DNA from 4 places in the Kitasatospora sp. NPDC088783 genome. Region 2 is predicted to be linked to each of the others. Evidence: riboswitches for the same ligand, from Rfam matches in the RefSeq annotation. Region 2 holds a riboswitch; each other region holds the start of a gene.
What was found. A riboswitch is a leader RNA that binds a small molecule or an ion and turns the genes downstream of it on or off. The one in region 2 is predicted to bind cyclic di-AMP.
Positions count from the first base shown of each region.

Region 1: linked by a shared signal. The riboswitch ahead of ACIP60_RS20530 (peptidoglycan DD-metalloendopeptidase family protein) and the one ahead of ACIP60_RS33295 (M23 family metallopeptidase) in region 2 are both predicted to bind cyclic di-AMP.
Region 3: linked by a shared signal. The riboswitch ahead of ACIP60_RS26550 (NlpC/P60 family protein) and the one ahead of ACIP60_RS33295 (M23 family metallopeptidase) in region 2 are both predicted to bind cyclic di-AMP.
Region 4: linked by a shared signal. The riboswitch ahead of ACIP60_RS06930 (transglycosylase family protein) and the one ahead of ACIP60_RS33295 (M23 family metallopeptidase) in region 2 are both predicted to bind cyclic di-AMP.

Region 1 covers NZ_JBIVKJ010000007.1:45,662-49,971, reverse strand. The annotation lists gene tig (trigger factor) at 1-440, opposite strand, end outside; tRNA gene ACIP60_RS20540 (tRNA-Pro) at 682-755, opposite strand; tRNA gene ACIP60_RS20535 (tRNA-Gly) at 916-989, shown strand; gene ACIP60_RS20530 (peptidoglycan DD-metalloendopeptidase family protein) at 1,144-2,196, opposite strand; cyclic di-AMP (ydaO/yuaA leader) riboswitch at 2,202-2,353, opposite strand; gene ACIP60_RS20525 (hypothetical protein) at 2,725-2,919, opposite strand; gene ACIP60_RS20520 (PP2C family protein-serine/threonine phosphatase) at 3,314-4,310, opposite strand, start outside.
Region 2 covers NZ_JBIVKJ010000019.1:22,380-26,689, forward strand. The annotation lists gene ACIP60_RS33285 (GNAT family N-acetyltransferase) at 185-754, opposite strand; gene ACIP60_RS33290 (hypothetical protein) at 805-1,617, shown strand; gene ACIP60_RS33295 (M23 family metallopeptidase) at 1,670-2,476, opposite strand; cyclic di-AMP (ydaO/yuaA leader) riboswitch at 2,487-2,636, opposite strand; gene ACIP60_RS33300 (YiaA/YiaB family inner membrane protein) at 2,878-3,168, shown strand; gene ACIP60_RS33305 (alpha/beta fold hydrolase) at 3,354-4,232, shown strand; gene ACIP60_RS33310 (TetR-like C-terminal domain-containing protein) at 4,232-4,310, shown strand, end outside.
Region 3 covers NZ_JBIVKJ010000010.1:215,693-220,002, forward strand. The annotation lists gene ACIP60_RS26540 (hypothetical protein) at 1-115, opposite strand, end outside; gene ACIP60_RS26545 (NlpC/P60 family protein) at 343-1,404, opposite strand; gene ACIP60_RS26550 (NlpC/P60 family protein) at 1,612-2,703, opposite strand; cyclic di-AMP (ydaO/yuaA leader) riboswitch at 2,714-2,867, opposite strand; gene ACIP60_RS26555 (C40 family peptidase) at 3,267-4,307, opposite strand.
Region 4 covers NZ_JBIVKJ010000002.1:566,281-570,590, reverse strand. The annotation lists gene ACIP60_RS06940 (pyrimidine/purine nucleoside phosphorylase) at 112-393, shown strand; gene ACIP60_RS06935 (MFS transporter) at 514-1,899, opposite strand; cyclic di-AMP (ydaO/yuaA leader) riboswitch at 2,386-2,553, shown strand; gene ACIP60_RS06930 (transglycosylase family protein) at 2,557-3,780, shown strand; gene ACIP60_RS06925 (CapA family protein) at 3,803-4,310, opposite strand, start outside.

The sequences.
Region 1 (4,310 bases), on a different contig from region 2:
TCCAGCGACTTCTCGACGTCCTCGTCGCCGACCTCGATCGGGTCGACCACGACGGCGATCTCGGAGAACTCGGGCAGGGTGACCTCGGGGCGCACGTCGACCTCGGCGGTGAACTTGAGGTCCCCGCCGTCCGCCAGGTTCTCGACACCCTCGATCTCGGTGATGTCGGGCTGGCCCAGAACGTCGATCTGGCCCTCGTCGACGGCCTGCGTGTAGAAGCGCGGAAGCGCGTCGTTGACGGCCTCCTCCAGCACCGCGCCACGACCGAAGCGCTGGTCGATCACCTTGTTCGGGATCTTGCCCTTGCGGAAGCCCGGAACGGTGACCTGCTGGTTGATCTTCTTGTACGCCGCGTCGAGGCTGGGCTTGAGCTCCTCGAAGGGCACCTCGACGGTGAGTCGAACCCGGGTGGGGTTCAGAGTCTCGACGGCGCTCTTCACGGTTGGGTCTCCTAGGGGGCTTGCGGTCAGGGCGATAGGCGGTTGGGGCTGCATTGCTGTCCGTACTACCGCCAGCGATCCATCCTACCGGTACCACGAAAGCGGCTGTGCCCGGCACCGGGGGCCGGGAGCCCGGGGGGCCCGGAACCACGGCGGCGGAACCACGGCGGCGGGGCGCGACGACGACGGGGCCGCAACGACAACAGGGCCCCGCCCGCCGACGAGACCCTGCCGCACGCGGTCGGGGTGACCGGATTCGAACCGACGGCCTTCCGCTCCCAAAGCGGACGCGCTACCAACCTGCGCCACACCCCGTGGTGCCGAGCAGAAGAGTACACGTCGACCCGCCCCCGACCGGGGCGATATCGACGAGCCGGGGACGAGCCGACAACGGGAAGGAGTGTGCAATCCACCGACCCGACCAGGTACGCTGGGCCAGTCCTCACCACCGCACGGTGGCGGAGGGCGCTTCCCTGCGGGTGTAGCTCAATGGTAGAGCCCCAGTCTTCCAAACTGGTCACGCGAGTTCGATTCTCGTCACCCGCTCCACGAGGCCGACGGCCCCGACCGCCCAGCGGTCGGGGCCGTCGCCGTTCCCCCTCCGGCGCACCGGCCCCGCGCTCCCCCGCGCTCCCGCCCCGCGGACGGCCCGGAGGCCCCGCGCGGTGGGTCGCGCGGGGCCTCCGGGGGGTGGTGCCGGGGATCAGACGTTGACGCCGTGGGCCGCCAGGTAGGCGACCGGGTCGATGTCGGAGCCGTAGTCCGGGGTGGTGCGGATCTCGAAGTGCAGGTGCGGGCCGGTGACGTTGCCCGTGGCGCCGGACAGGCCGATCTGCTGCCCCGCCGTCACGGACTGGCCGGCCGAGACGGAGATCGAGGAGAGGTGCGCGTACTGGGCGTACTTGCCGTCGGCGAGCTTGATGACGACCTGGTTGCCGTAGGCGCCGCCGTTGCCGGCCGAGACCACGGTGCCGTTGGCGATCGCCTTCAGGCTGGTGCCGGTGGAGACCGGGAAGTCGATGCCGGTGTGGTAGCCGCTGGACCAGCTGGAGCCCGCCACCTTGTAACCGGTGGTGACGCTGCCCGGCGCGGGGGCGACGTAGCCGGAGGAGGAGCTCGCGGCGGAGCCGGCGCTGCTCGAACCGGTGGAGGCGGTGGCGGTCGACGACTTCGCCGAGGACGACTTCTCGGTCTTGGCCTCGGTCTTGGCCTCGACCTTGGCGGGGGCCGGGGCCGGGGTCTCGGCCTTCGCCTCGGCCGGAGCCGGGGTCTCGACCTTCGCCTTGGCCGGGGCCTCGGTCTTGGCCTGCGCCTTCGGGGCGGCGGCGGTGGCCGCGGCGTCCGAGGAGGTGGTGGCCGAAGTCGCCGGGGCGGCCTGGCCGTTGACGCTCAGCTGCTGGCCGGGGTAGATCAGGTTCGGGTTGCCGCCGATGACCGAGCGGTTGTCCTGGTAGAGCTTCTCCCAGCCGCCGTCCACGTTCTTCGCGGTGGCGATCTTCGAGAGGGTGTCGCCGGCGGCGACCTTGTAGGTCTGCGCGGCGGCGTCACCGGCGGGGTGGCCGGTGGTGTCGGCGACGGGGGTGGCGTCGACCGAGACGTTGGCCCACTGGCGGCCGCCGTCCTGGTGGTCGGCGGTGCCGTGCGCGGAGGCGGCGGAGACCGGGAGGCCGACCGCGGCACCCACCACGCCGGCGGCGATGGCGATGCGGGCGATGGTGGTCAGGCGCGGCTTGCGGTGCTTGCCCTGGACGGACATGAAGCTGTTCCTCTCCGACGCCTACGAGGTGAGCTGTCGGGTTCGGGCGAGAGTTGCCCGGCCGCGTCTCCGCGGCTTCACCCCGAGCCGTCCCGTGCGTTCCGGGCCCGGCGTACTACCTGTGGTTCCCCCGCTCCTGCCGTGGCGTGGTGTCTGGTCGGCACCGAACGGCGGCAGGACTAGGCGTTCCGCTCGATGGCCAGCCCGGCCGATGTCCGGGCTGCGGAGGAAGCAAAACCCACGGCTCGCGGAGCTGGCAAGCGCCGAAGAGCCCCGTTCCCGTGATCGGGAGGGGGCTGACGGTACGCCAGGTCACGCTCCGCCGACGACGGGCTGCGGTGCGCGTACGGGATCATGACGGTGCGCCCACGAACCGCACACAGCGGGCGACGTCGGCCACTGCGTGCACCTGGGCGCTGACCTGGCGTGACGGGTCGGGTGAGCCTGGTCACCCGCGGGCAGCGGTGCGGTCCGGAACGGGGGTGCCCCCGCCCGTCGGAACGTGCTCCCCGGGGCCGGACGGGGTGGTCAGCCCGCGATGCCGGAGATGGCCTTGGAGATCGAGTTGAGGAACTGCTGGATCGGCCCGGCCATGGTCGACTGGCTGAGCATGAATCCGAACAGCGCGGCGATGATGGCGTGTCCGCCCTTCAGCTGCTTGTTGCGGATGAAGATGAAGACGATGACGCCGAACAGGACAAGGGCGGAGACGGAGAAGGCCACCGGGACTCACTTCCTCGATTCATGGCGGGGGTTCAGGTCGGAACCGGCGACGGCTCCAGGCGGAAACCGGCCCCTGCCCCCCGTGTCCCCACCACTCCATCCGGACTCAGTGTGGTCGCTCGTGCGGACTGCGTAAAGGACTTGCCCCGTCACCGGGGGCCCCAACCCGGGTGGTGGGACTGATTTTCGCCGACCGCGACGATAGCGGACGGGTCCTGACGGGGCGTCGGCGGGAGGCGGTTCGCGGCGGCTGCCGCGGCAAACCGGCAGGCAGACCGGGTCGGTGCCCACCGGCCGGGTATGCCAGGGGAATTGGCCGAAGATCAACGTCGGGGTTTGACACTCCGTGGGCGCTCCGTGCTCACCGCGCCCGCCGCGTCCGCGCCCGGCGGGGTCAGCGGCGCCAGACCAGCAGCACCGCCCGGTCGTCGTTGACGTGCTTGGCCACGCTGTCGATCAGCCGGACCGCGGCCCCGGGGCGCCCGGCCGCCGGGATGGTGGCGACCAGCCGGTCGGCCTCGCCCATCAGCCGGTCCATGCCCTCGCCCAAGTCCCGGCCGGGGATCTCCACCATGCCGTCGGTGCAGAGCATCAGCACGTCGCCGGGGCCCAAAGTACCGCGCGCGCCCTCGAACTTGGCGCCGTCGTAGACGCCGAGCAGCGGGCCCTCGGCCTCCTTGACCTCCCAGTGGCCGGCCCCGGCCAGCCGGTGCATGCCGGGCAGGTGCCCGGCGGAGAGGAGTTCGTACTCGCCGGTGTCCAGGTCGAGGACCAGGTGGACGGCGGTGGCGAAGCCCTCCTCCCAGTCCTGGCGCAGCAGGTAGCCGTTGGCGGCGGGCAGGAAGTCGTGGGCGGGCAGCGAGCCGAGCAGCCCGCCGAAGGCGCCGGAGAGCAGCAGGGCGCGGCTGCCGGCGTCCATGCCCTTGCCGGAGACGTCGGCGAGGACGACTTCGAGCACCGGGCCGGTGCGGGCGGCGACCATGAAGTCGCCGGAGAAGGACTGGCCGCCGGCCGGGCGGAGCGCGGTGTCGGTGTGCCAGCCGTCGGGCAGCTGCGGGACGCGGCCCTGGACCCGGATCCGTTCGCGCAGGTCGAAGAGCATGGTGGAGCCGCCGCGCCAGGGCACGCCGATCCGGCGGCGGAACTGGGCGACCAGCAGTCCGGCGACGCCGACCGCGCCGACCACCAGGGCGGCGCCCGGGGTGACGCCGTGGGCGTACGCCTCGGGCTGCCGGCTGGCCACCCGCTCGCCGGTGTGCACCAGGGACTCGGTGATCAGCCCGGCGGCCGCGGCGGCGTACAGCAGCACCAGGGTGCCGGGGCGCAGCAGCAGCGCGCCGGCCAGCACCGGCAGGACCAGGGCGGTGGGCGGCGCCCAGTCCGGGACGAGG
Region 2 (4,310 bases):
TCGGGTCGTCGGGCGGCCCCGCCGGTCGGCGGTGCCGGGCACGTGCTCCAATCTGCCGCAGCGGCCCGGCCGGGGTAATGACGCCTGCTGCCGAATCCGTGGTGGGGTTAACCCCCGTCCCGCCCTGCGGCCCGCTCTCCCCCGGACGCGACGGACGCGACGGACGCAGCGGACGCGACAGGCGCTACGGACGCGACGGCCCGGCCCACGGCGGGCCCGGCCACTCGGGGGCCAGCAGCGAGTACTGGAGCGCGTCGTGCCACCCGCCGTCCCGGTGCGACTCGGCCCGGATCCGGCCCTCGTACCGGAACCCGGCCCGGGCCAGCAGCCGGACCGAGGCGGTGTTGGCGGGGTCGCAGCGGGCCGCCAGCCGGTACAGGCCCAGGGTCTCGAAGCCGAGCGCGCACAGCAGCGCGGTGACCTCGGTGGCGTACCCGCGGCCCCAGGTGTCGCGGCGCAGGACGCAGCCGAGCTGGGCCGCGTGCCCGTCCTCGCGGGTGAGCGCGGCCTGGCCGACCGGCTCGCCCGACGGGTCGTCGACGGCCAGCCGGTAGTGCGTCCGGGGCTCCTCCTCGGCGGCCTCCAGGTACAGCTCGACCTGGTCGGCGCAGTCCTCGAAGTCCCGCACCCCGAACGGGAGGTGGCGGACCGTCTCGGGGTCGCCGTGCACCGCGTGCAGGGCGGCCACCTCCTCCGGGGTGTGCCGGTACTCCCGCAGGGTGAGCCGGGGGCCGCGCAGCCGGAGGGTCTCCATGGCCGCCGACCCTACCGGGCGCCGGTCCGGGGACCGGCTACCGTACCGGGGTGGACGACGACGACCTGCACCTGCTCCCCCGTACCCGCGCCGCCGATCTGCTGAGCTGGGCGGACGGGGCGGGGCTCGACCCGGTGCCCGAGCCGGCGGTGCGGACCGTGCTGACCCTGCTGGAGCTGGGCGGGGCCCGGCTGCACGAGGGCCTTCCCGAACTCACCTCCCCGGTGCTGGAGCACCTGCTCTACGAGCAGCTCCACCTGTACGTGCAGCCGGACGGCGACCCGGCGGCGTACCCGGCGGCGGTGCGGCTGCTGATCGAGTGGCAGCGGGCGGCCCGGCGGCTGAACGCCAAGCGCGCGGAGAAGCTCCGCGCGGAGGCCGACTGGCAGGGCGAGGTGCTGCTCTCCCTGCTGCGCCGCTCCGACCTGGTGACCTGGCCCCGGCTGTACGCCCTGCTGCTGCGCGCGGACGGGGTGCCGACCGCGGACCTCGGTGCGGTCCGGGCCTGGCTGGCGGCGTTCCGCGAACTCCCGGAGGAGGAGCGCTTCGCCGCCTTCGACCGGGTGCCCGGCCTGGACGGGGACGGCCACTGGGACCAGCCGGGACGGCCGCTGCTGATCGGCGTCTCCACCGACGGGGCCCGGCGGCTGCTGGAGCAGGGCCTGATGCGGCGCAGCTACCGCAACCTCGCCGAGCTGAACGCCCGCGGACTGCCGATGCCCGCCGAACTCACCGGCGCGTTCGAGGAGTTCGAGGAGGCGGTGGCGCAGGCCGCGATCGACCTGTGCGGCGAGTGGACCGTCCCGGGGCTGCCGCGGCTGCTGCTGGAGGAGTTCCCGGAGCTGGCCCCCGAGGAGTACTGAGCGGGCCGGGGCGGCCGGGCGCGAGAGGGCCGCGCACCGCCCCGGGCGGGGCCTAGGGCCGGAGGCCGAGGTGGTGCAGCCAGGGGAGGGGGTCGACGGGGGCCGCGCCGCCCGGGCGGACTTCGAGGTGCAGGTGGGGGGTGGTGGCGTTGCCGGTGGCGCCGACGGCCCCGAGGACGGTGCCGGGGGCGACCCGGCCGGCGGGGGCGGCGATCCGGGAGAGGTGGCAGTACCAGAGCTCGGTGCCGTCGGGGAGGGTCTGGATGACCCGGTAGCCGTAGGTGCCGGACCAGCCCGCCGAGGTGACGGTGCCGGCGGTGACGGCGGTGACGGGGGTGCCGGTGCGGGCGGCGAAGTCCAGGCCGGTGTGCAGGTGGGCCCAGTGCGCACCGGGCTGGGCGGACGGGTCGGCCAGCCGGTAGCCGGCGACCGGCAGGACGGCCTCGGCCGCGGTGGCCTCGGTGGCCGCGGTCTCGGGCGCGGCCGCGGTCTCGGCCCGGCGGTCGGCGTGCTTGGCCTCCGCCTCCTGCGCGGCGGCGACCCGGGCGGACTCCTCGGTGGCGGTGCGCTGCCCGTCGGCCTGCTGGAGGATGCGGGCGGCCAGGGCGAGGCCCGGGTCCGCGGCGAGCAGTCCCTCGGAGGCTTCGTCGGCGGCGGCGACGGGGGCCGGGGCCGGTGCGGCGGCCTGGGCGGGGGCGGCGGCGAGGCCGGTGGCGCCGAGGGCGGCGGTCATCGCGGTGACGCCCAGCAGCGGTGCGCCGACGCGGGCCTGGCGGGGCAGCCGGGGCCGGACGGGTTCGGTCTCGACCGGGTGGTCGAGCAGCTGGGTGCCGGTGCTCTCGGTGTAGGTCGACGCCACGGGGGCGCGCTCCTTCCTTCCCTGCCGCCGACCGGGTTAGCTGACGGGTTCGGAGGTGGAAGGTCTCCTACGGTCGGGCCCAGGGCCGTCCCGATTCACCCCGGTGGAACGTGGTTCCCCGGCTCCCGGGCCCGACCGCGGGGGTGGGCCCGATGGATTAGGCGTGGCGCACGGTGCCGCATGGTTACGGCGTTGCCGACCGCGCTGCGTTATCAAACGTTAATCCTATGGACCCCATGATTCCAAGCGCCTACCGAGGTGCAGTGAAACTTTCCTGACGCCCTATGGGCGATTTGTGACGGTTCGCCAAGGGGCCCGGTTCCGGACATGACGGACCGTGACGGCGCGGTTGAGTATCCGTACTCACGACCCCCCGCGGCCCCCGGCGGGACCCTGGCCCCATGACCGCATCCGTGCCGCACCGCACCACCTCCGCCTACTACCTGCAGGCCGTCGCCTCCTTCGCGTTCGCCACGGCCGCCCTCGTCCTCGGGATCGCCTACCTCCCGGTCAGCGCCTGGATGCGCGCCTTCCTCGGCGTCGGCCTGCTCTACGAGATCACCTCCGCGTTCACGCTGGCCAAGGTGATCCGCGACCGCCAGGACGAGGGCGCGCTCACCAGCCGGGTCGACCAGGCCCGGCTGGAGAAGCTGCTCGCCGAGCACGACCCGTTCAAGGTCGACGGGATCTGACCGGACGGGGCCTGGCGGGATCCGAGCGCCCGGCGGGCGGGCGGCGCGGGCGGCAGGGGCGGGCGGCAGGGGCGGGCCGGTGGCCGGGAGTTGACGGCTAAGGCTATTAGCCTTAGCTTTATGGCTATCGGCAGGAGCCGGGCCCTGAGCGCCCGGAGCGCCGGACGCCCGCCAGGAGGCCCGCGATGAACAGCACCCTCGGCACCACCACCCGGTACCTCGACGTCACCGGCGGCCGGATCGCCTACGACGACGCCCCCGGCCCCGGCGTCCCGGTCGTCCTGCTGCCCGGCATGCTCGACAAGCGGGCCGTCTACCGCCACCTCGCCCCGCTGCTGGGCGCCGCCGGGCACCGGGTGGTCAGCATGGACCTGCGCGGCATGGGCGAGTCCTCGACCGGCTTCACCGACCACAGCCCGGCCGCGATCGCCGAGGACCTGGCGGCCCTGCTGGACCACCTGGACCTGCGCGGCGCCGTCCTGGTCGGCAGCTCGTACACCGGCGCCAGCGTGGTCCGGGCCGCCGCGCTCGCCCCCGGGCGCACCGGCGGCGTGGTGCTGATCGACGCGTTCGTCGAGAACCTGCCGCTGAACGGCTTCCAGAAGGCGCTGTTCGGCCTGGCCGCCCCGCTGGTCACCGCGTTCCCCGGGCTGTGGAGCGCGATGCAGAAGTTCTACTACCCGGGCGAGCGGCCCGCCGACTTCGACGCCTACCGGGCCGGGCTGGCCGCGATGCTCCGCGAGCCCGCCCGCAAGGCCGCGCTGCGCGGCTACCTGAGGGGCGACTCCGCGCCGGTCGGCTGGTGCGCGGCGGTCGACGTGCCCGCACTGGTGCTGATGGGCGACAAGGACCCGGACTTCCCGCGGCCCGGGCTGGTCGCCGACCGGCAGGCCGCCGCGCTGCGCGGCCGCACAGTGATGATCGGCGGCGCCGGCCACTACCCGATGGCCAGTCACCCGCAGGCCGTCGCCGACGCCCTGCTGCCCTTCCTGGCCGGACTGGGCGGGCCGGCCGGGCAGGCCGGGCAGGCAGGCCCGTCCGACGAGAACGGGACCGCCCGCTGATGCCCCGCGCCGGACTCTCCACCGCCGCCGTGGTGGACCACGCCCTCGAACTGATCGACGAGCGCGGCGCCGAGGCGC
Region 3 (4,310 bases), on a different contig from region 2:
TCAGCGCGTACGCGGCGAAGCGCAGCCCGGCGGTCCGGGTCAGCAGGTCCCGGTCGGCCTCCTCGGCGCCGTCCGCGGAGCCCGCCAGCAGCCCGGCGGTGTCCCGGCCGGCCACCGCGCGGGCCCGCTGCTCCAGCAGCCGTACGGCGGTCTCCCGCAGCCCGGGCGGCGGCGCGGGCGGCGCGGCGGGGGCCGACCGGGCGGGCCGGACCGGCGGGAGCGAGAGCTGGGCGGCCCCGGCGGCGGCCAGCAGCAGGGCGGCCCGCCGGGACAGCGGAGCACCGGCCCGGCCCGGCCCGGTGGCCGTCGCCGGGTCGGTGACCAGGGGCTCGTCGACGAGGCTCAGACCCGCACCACCGTGTTGACCGGCATCGCGCCGACGCTCTCGTAGCGGACCCGGGCCCCGGGGTAGGGGGCGTGCACGACGACGCCCCCGCCGGCGTACATGCCGACGTGGTGCCTGTCGCTGTAGAAGATCACCAGGTCTCCGGGCCGGGCTTCGGCGAGGCTCACCCGCCGGCCGGCCGTGGCCTGTCCCTGCGAGGTCCGCGGCAGGGTCACTCCGGCCTGCCGCCACGACCAGTACATCAGACCGGAGCAGTCGAAGGTGCCGGGGCCGGTCGATCCGTAGACGTAGGGGGAGCCGATCTTGGAGATGGCGGCGGCCAGCGCGGCGGCGGCCCGGTCGGAGGAGGGCGGCTGGTCGCCGAGGTCGATCCGGTCGGTGCCGCGGGTGGCGCGCTGCCGGGCCGCCCGGGCGTCGTCGGCCGTCAGCCGGGCCCGCTCGGCGGGGGCGAGGCCGTTCAGCAGCCGCTGGGCCTTGGCCAGCCGCTCGCGGACCTCGTCCTTGGCGGCGGACAGCCGCTGCCTGGCCTGCTCCAGCTCGTCGAGCTTGGCGCCGGCCTCGTGCCGCCGCTCGTCGAGCCGCCGGGCCCGCTCGGCCAGCTCGCGCAGCCGGTCGCCCTGCCGGGCGGTGGCCTGTTCGAGCGAGCGGGCGCCGGTCAGGTAGCCGGCCGGGTCCTGGTCGAGCATCAGCCGGACGGCGGGGTCGATGCCCTGGGACCGGTACTCGGCGGCGGCGACGGCGCCCAGGTCGCCGCGCATCCGGTTGAGCTCCTCCTGCCCGGCGGCGACCTGGTCCTGGAGGGCGCCGGCCTCGGCCTGGAGCCGCCGCTGCTGCTCCAGCGCGGCGTTGCACTGCTCGGAGGCCCGCTCGGCCTCCTCGTAGAGCTGGTCGACCCGGGCCTTGACCTCGCCGCGGTTGGGCGGGTCGGCGGGGCTGAGCGGGGCCGCGGCGGCCCCGCCCACGGTCAGGCCGAGCGCGCCGGTGGCGGCGGCGGTGAGCGCCAGGGCGCGGGCGAGGCGCTGGACGCCGGGCAGTGGGGTGCGGCGGGGCACGGACACGCGCGACGGCTCCGTTCTGCGGCCGGCCTCCGCCGCCGCCCGCGGTCGGACGGCCGTCCTCGCGGGGGCCCGGGGGCAGAGGTTAGCGATTCCGACCGATCCAGTCCAAACCCTGACAGCACCGAATATTTGACCCCTAATCGGGCATCCGAACGAGAGCGGCCCGGCACCCCGTGCGGGGTACCGGGCCGGGGCCTCGACGGAGCGTCAGATCCGGACGATCCGGTTGATCGGCATCGCGGTCGCCGACTCGTAGCGGACCTGCGCGCCGGTGTGCGGGGCGTGGATGATCTGCCCGTTGCCGACGTACATGCCGACGTGGTGCTGGTCGCCGTAGTAGATGATCAGGTCGCCCGGACGGGCGTTGGCGATGTTGGTGCCGAGGCTGGTGCCGGCCCCGGCCTGCGCCTGCGAGGTGCGCGGGATGGACACCCCGGCCTGCTTGTAGGCCCACTGCATCAGCCCGGAGCAGTCGAAGGTGCTCGGCCCGGCCGCGCCGTAGGAGTACCAGCTGCCCAGCTTGGAGGCCGCCGCGCCGACCGCGTTGCCCGAGAAGCTGGAGGACGCCGGGGCGTTCAGCTCCGCCCGGCCGCTGTCGCGGGAGGCCCGCTGCTGCTGCTGTTGCTGCTGCTGCGCGGAGTCGGCCTTCGCCTTGGCGTCCGCGGCGGCCTTGGCCTCGGCGGCGGCGAGCTGCTCGCGCTCCTGCTGGGTCAGCGTGTTGAGCAGCTCCTGGGCCTTGGCCAGCTTCGCCTGGACGTCCTCCTTGTCGGCCTTGAGGGCCTTGGTGGTGGTGTCCAGTTCGGCGAGCTTGGTCTCGGCCTCCTTGCGCTGCGCGTCGAGCTTGGCCTGCTCGTTCTGGAAGGTCTTGAGCAGGTCGGCCTGGGTGGAGCCGACCGCGTTCAGCGCACCGGCCTGGCCGAGGAAGGTGTCCGGGCTGCTGGAGAGCATCAGCTGCATGGTCTGCGGCATGGTGCCGGTGCGGTACTGCTCGGCGGCGATGCCGGCCAGCGACTCCCGGGCGGAGGTCACCTGCTCCTGCTGCCGGGCGAGCTGGTCCTGGAGCTGGCCGACCTGCTTCTGCAGGTCCTGCTGCTTCTCGACCGAGGCGTTGAGCGCCTCCGTCTTCACCTCGGCCTGCTCGTTGAGCTCGTCGACCTGGGCCTTGACCTGGTCCTTGGTCGGCGCCGGGTCGGCGTGCGCCCCGCCCTGGGCGGAGAGCGCCACGGCAGCGGCGGCGGTGGCAGTGAGAATCGAGACCCGGGCACGGCCGACGGGCTTGGGACGGCGATGGGACGCCACGAAGGCGGACTCCTTCTTCCTCACACCGCCTACCGGGTGAGCTGACGGGTTCGGGCTGGAAGAGATGCCCTACGGCGCTTCACCGACCGCGCGCGGCGGTCGGCCCGGCGCCGATTCACCCCGGGGGAACGTGGTTCCCCGGCTCCGTTCGACAGCACCCCCGCAGGGGTATCCCCGTCGGCAGACCCGGTGTTGACGGTCTGCCCGCTGCGTCACGGACTCGGCGGCGACCTCCGCCGCCGCCCCCCTTGGGCGATCGACACTGCGGTGGTCGAAGCACGACCCTAGTAACCGATCCGTGATCCGTTCAAATCCTTGTCGGAAAAAAATCTGATTCTGAATCAAATACCTCGACACTTATGACCGAACGTGATCGGTTCACTACCCAGCACGGAGCAATTCTCACCCTGCGGCCGGGAAACACCACACCCGGGCGTGTCACGGATCACAGCAGGATCCCGACCCGCCCGGGCGTGTCACAGTGCGTCAGTTGTCGCCCGGTGGGGCGTTTGTCCGATTCGCCGGGCCGTCGACCAGCCCCGGCCGGACCCGACCCGCCCCGGTCAGACCCGGCGGATGGTGGAGATCGGCAGGGTGTCGACCTTCATCGTCTTCACCACGTCACCGGTGCGCGGCGCGTGCACCACCAGGCCGTTGCCGATGTACATGCCGACGTGGTGCCGGTCGCCGTAGTAGATGACCAGGTCGCCGGGCTGCGCGTTGTGCCAGTCGGTGCCCACGTTGGTGCCGTAGCTGCCCTGCGACTGCGAGGTGCGCGGCAGCGAGACGCCGGCCTGCTTGTACGCCCACACCATCAGGCCCGAGCAGTCGAAGGTGCTCGACCCGGTGGCGCCCCAGACGTACGCCGAGCCCTGCTTGCCGAGCGCGGCCGCCACCGCGGTCGCCGCGTAGCCGCTGGCCGGCGGCAGGGTGGACGGGTCGACCCGGGAGGCGCTGCGCGAGGCGGTGCCGCCGCCGGAGCCGCGGAGGATGGAGGCGCGGTCCGCGGCGTTCAGCTTGGAGAGCAGCTTCTGCGCCTCGGCGAGCTTGGCGTTCACGTCGTTCTTGGCGTCGTTGAGCGCCTGGGTCTGGCTGTCCAGCTCCTGGAGGACCTGGGAGGCCTCCTGCTTCTGCTGGTCCAGGCGGCGCTGCTGGTCCTTGAGCGACTTGAGCGTCTCGGCCTGGGTGCTGGCAGCCTGCCCGAAGGAGGTGGCCTGGGTGAGGTACTGGTCCGGGTTCGAGGAGAGCATCAGCTGCATCGACGGGTCGACGCCGCCCTGCCGGTACTGGTCGCCGGCCACCGCCGCCAGCCCGGAGGCCAGCTCGGTCAACTGCTCCTGGCCGCGGGCCACCTGGTCCTGCAGGTCGTCGGCCTGCTTGCGCAGCTGGTCGGCCCGCTCCTTGGCGCCGTTGTACTTCTCGGCGGACTGCTCCTGCTCCTCCAGCAGCTTGTCGACCTGTGCCTTCACCTCGTCCTTGTTCGGCTGGGCCGGGGCGGCGTGCGCGCTGGCCTGGGCCGTCAGGGCGACCGCGGTCGCGGCGGCAGCGGTGAACACGGAGATCCGCGCACGGCTCGGCTGCTTGGGACGGCGGTGGGAGGCCAAGGG
Region 4 (4,310 bases), on a different contig from region 2:
AGCGGACGCTCCCGGCAACCGAGCTGCTCGCGCCGATAGGCTCGCCCCCGCCGCGGCCGGGCGCGCGACGCGCCGGCCGCCGTTCCGCACCCCTTCCGCAGGAGAACGCGCATGCTCAAGGTCAACGAATACTTCGACGGCACGGTCAAGTCGGTCGCCTTCACCTCGGCCGACGGCCCGGCGACCGTCGGCGTGATGGCCCCCGGCGAGTACGAGTTCGGCACCGCCGCCCCGGAGGTCATGCACGTGGTCAGCGGCGCCCTGACCGTGAAGCTCCCCGGCTCCGACGACTGGCGGACCTTCTCCGCCGGTGAGCACTTCTCCGTTCCGGGTGACAGCAAGTTCCACCTCCAGGTCTCGATCGACACGGCCTACCTCTGCGAATACCGCTGATCCCCTCCCGCTGACCACCGCCACACAGCCACCGCCGCAGCCGCCGGTCCGGTCGCCCCGGCCGCGACCGGGCTGGGCGCGGCGCGCTGTGGTGGGCCGGTGGTCAGCCGTGGGTCACGCTCACAGCGCCGCCTCCGCTTCCGGAACGGGCTCCCGGCGCCCGGCGGCTCCCGCCACCGTCCCCGCCGCCGTCCGGACCCCGGGCGCGGGCTCCGGCTCAGGTCCAAGTCCGGCCGCCGGCTCGGGCTCCGGCTCGGGAGGCCGGCTCGCCGGCAGGTGACGGACCGCGGGGAGCGCGAGCAGGACGAACGCGACCGGGACGGCGAGGGCGGTCATCCCGAACAGCGTGGGACGCACGCCGAGGCTCTCGGAGAGCGGACCGGCCAGCACCAGCCCGAGCGGCATCAGGGCGACGGCGATCAGGTGGTCGTAGGAGCTGACCCGGGAGAGCACCCGCTCCGGTATGTGCACCTGGAGCGAGGTCTCCCAGAGCACGAAGAACAGGGACACGCCCACGCCCGTGACCGCCTTCAGGGCGGCGATCACCCAGACCGGCGCACCGGAGCCGATGATCGCGGCCTGGCAGGAGGCGACCGCCATCGCCACCGCCGCGACGGCCATCGGGCGGGCCGGTTTCCACCGGTAGGAGCACACGTCCCCCACGATCGAGCCGAGGCCGAAGGCGATCACCACCACCGTCCAGGCGTTGGCGCCGCCCCACTCGCGCTTCGCCAGCACCGGCCCGAGCACGAACACCGAGGGCAGCACCACGACGTGGTAGACCGCCATGGCGAGCATGCTCGACCACACCCACGTCCGGCTGCGCACCTGCTGCCAGCCGATCCGCAGCTCGGCCAGGAACCCGGGCCGCTCGCCCCGCTCGGCCCCGCCGTCGACGCCGCCCGCCGCGACCGCACCGTCGACCGCGCCCAGCCGGGCCAGCACCGCGGCACTGACCGCGAAACTCGCGGCGTCCATCGCCAGCGCACCCCCCGGGCCGACCGCCGCGATCAGCAGACCGGCCAGCGCCGGGCCGACCACCAGGCCCGTCGACTGGACGAACCCGCTCAGCGCGTTCGCCTCGCGCAGCCGATCGGCGGGGACCAGCAGGGGCAGCAACCCGGTGGAGGCGGGGAGGAAGAAGGCGTCCGCGACCCCGAACAGCGCCATCAGCAGCGCCAGCAGCCCGACCCGGGCGGTGCCGGTGAGCAGCAGCACCGCGACGGCCGCCTGGACGGCGCACCGCAGCAGGTCGGAGGCCAGCATGATCCGCCGTCTCGGTATCCGATCCGCCCAGACGCCCCCGACCAGGGCGAACACCAGCAGCGGGAGCAGCCCGGCGGCCGTCACCAGCCCCACGTCGACGGCCGAGCCGCCGATCGACAGCACGGCGAAGGGCAGCGCCACGAACGACACCCGGTCTCCCAGGGTCGACAGCGACTGGCCGACGAACAGCCTGGCGAACTGGCGCTCGGTGCGGAGCACTTCAGGAATCAGGGCGCCCACGGAACCTCCCCAACGGACTCGACGGACCTGACGGACCTGTCGGACCCGACGAACTCGACGGACCCGGCGACGCGCCCACCGGAACAGCGAGCAGGGCGATCGTAGGAAGCCCGCCGACCCCCTGTCGCATCATTTATCCGCAACGCGCCGAATGCCCCGTTTACACCCAACTCGGCTACCCTCAAAGGCAGTTGGCGGGCGAGAGCCGCCGACACCACCCCGGCGGAGCACCGGCCTTCCCCGCTCCCTCCCACCCCAATCCCACCGATCGGCCAGACTTCTCCCACCGATCCGCCGACCCTCCCCTCGTCCTCCCGCCCGATCTCCCGTCAACAGGTCGTCCACACACCACGCAGGACCCGACGTGACGAGGGCGTGATCCGAGCGCGACGCGCTTGTGATTGCCACGTTCGAGTGAATAGGCTCGCCCCGGCTCGCACCGCCGGGCCCCCGCACGCGACAACGCCGAGCCCTGTCCACCGCGCTGCGGGTCGACCACCAAGACCCTTGGGCAGGGACGGGGGAACCACGATTGTTGCCGTCCCCCACGGCTAGGGGTGAAGCCGTCCGCACCGGGTGACCGGGGCGCGACGGCCGGGCCTCCCTCCCGGCCCGAACCCGACAGCTCACCCCGTAGGCGTGCGGAGAGGATCTCGCATGCTCTTCACGGGTTCGGGACGCCACCGTCGGCAGGGTCCGGCGGAGAAGGCGGCCGAGCGGGCGATCGCGGCGGCCGGCGTGGCCGGTGTCGGCATCGCCCTGCCGCTGCTCGCCGTCACCGGCGCACACGCCGCCCCCAGCGCGGTCTGGGACCGGGTCGCCGACTGCGAGAGCGGAGGGAACTGGAGTTCCGACGCGGGCAACGGCATCTACGGCGGCCTGGGGATCACCGCCCAGCGCTGGAACGACTACGGCGGCACCCAGTACTCGGCGCTGCCGAACGGGGCCACCCGCAGCCAGCAGATCGCCGTCGCCGAACGCATCCTGGCCACCGAGGGCCCCTCGCCCTGGTCGGCGTGTGCGGACGACGCGGGCCTGAACACCGCCAGCGCGCCGGGCGTGGTCGACGACAACGACTCGGCGGACGAGACGGGTTCGCTGCGCGGCGCACGCGGCGTCGCGGCGGTCAACTCCGCCCCGGACGGCAGCACCGTCCCGGACGGGAAGAGCACGCCGGTGTTCTCCGGCCTGCCCGGCTACGACCCGGTCTCGCACGTGTACTGGTACGAGAAGAACGGCGCCTGGTTCTGGACCAGCCACCAGAGCCTGTACGAGCGCTACATGCAGCTGACGCACCCCCAGCCGCACCCGAGCGCGCCGACCACGACCACCCCGGACCCGACCGTCCCCACCCCGAACGCCCCGGACGCCTCGGCCACCCCGACCGTCCCGCCGGTCCCCCCCACCGACCCGGCCGCTCCCGGCGACCCCACCGACCCGACCGCCTCGCCCAGCCCGAACACGCCCACCGACGGCAGCACCGGCACCAACAACGGGAACGGGGGCGGCCTGCTGCCCACCCTCCCGGTCACCCCGTCGCCCGGCCCGTCCACCGGCACCGGCACCGGCACCGGCAGCACCCCGGACGCGTCGCCCGGCGGCGGCACCACCACCGCCCCGGGCGCGGGCAGCGGCACGGCCGCACCCACGGACGCGTCCACCACCCCGGCGGCCCCGACCACCCCGGCGGCCCCGGCTCCGGCAGCGTCCCCGGCCCCGTCCGCGCAGCCGTACACCGTAGGCCCCGGCGACACGCTGGCCTCGATCGCCCGCAGCAACGCCGTGGGCGGCGGCTGGTCCGAGCTCTACAAGTCGAACCAGCAGCTGATCGGCGAGAACCCGGACCTGATCCGGCCCGGCCAGGTGCTGGACCTGGGCTGACGGATGCCCGGACCGGCCGCCGTCACTTCGGGACGGCGGCCAGTCCGGTGCAGCCGCGCAGGCCGTCGCGGCGCTGCTGGGCGGCCTTCGCGGCGCTGCCGTTCTGCGGGACGGGCACGCCGCGGCCGTCGATGCGGGCGGGGGTGAAGGTCTCGCCGGTGACGCGGCCGTCGGCGGTGACGGTGATCGTGGTGACGCCGGTCTCGTCGGAGGCGGTGTAGTTCGAGGTGCCGTACCAGAGGAAGTTGCCGAAGCCGTACGCCACGTAGGTGTTCCCGAGCATGCCCGCGCCGAGCATGGTGTGGGCGTGGGTGCCGACCACGGCGGTCGCTCCGGCGTCGGCGAGTTTCTTGGCCAGCGAGGTCTGCGCACGGGTCGGGCAGGCCACGCCCTCGTCGCCCCAGTGCAGGTAGACCAGGACCACGGGCGCCTGCGCCTTCGCCCCGGCCACGGCCCGCAGCAGCGCGGTCTCGTCGAGGGCGGACGCGATGCCGGGCTTGTGCGCGCCGGCCCGCCACTTCTGGTTGGTG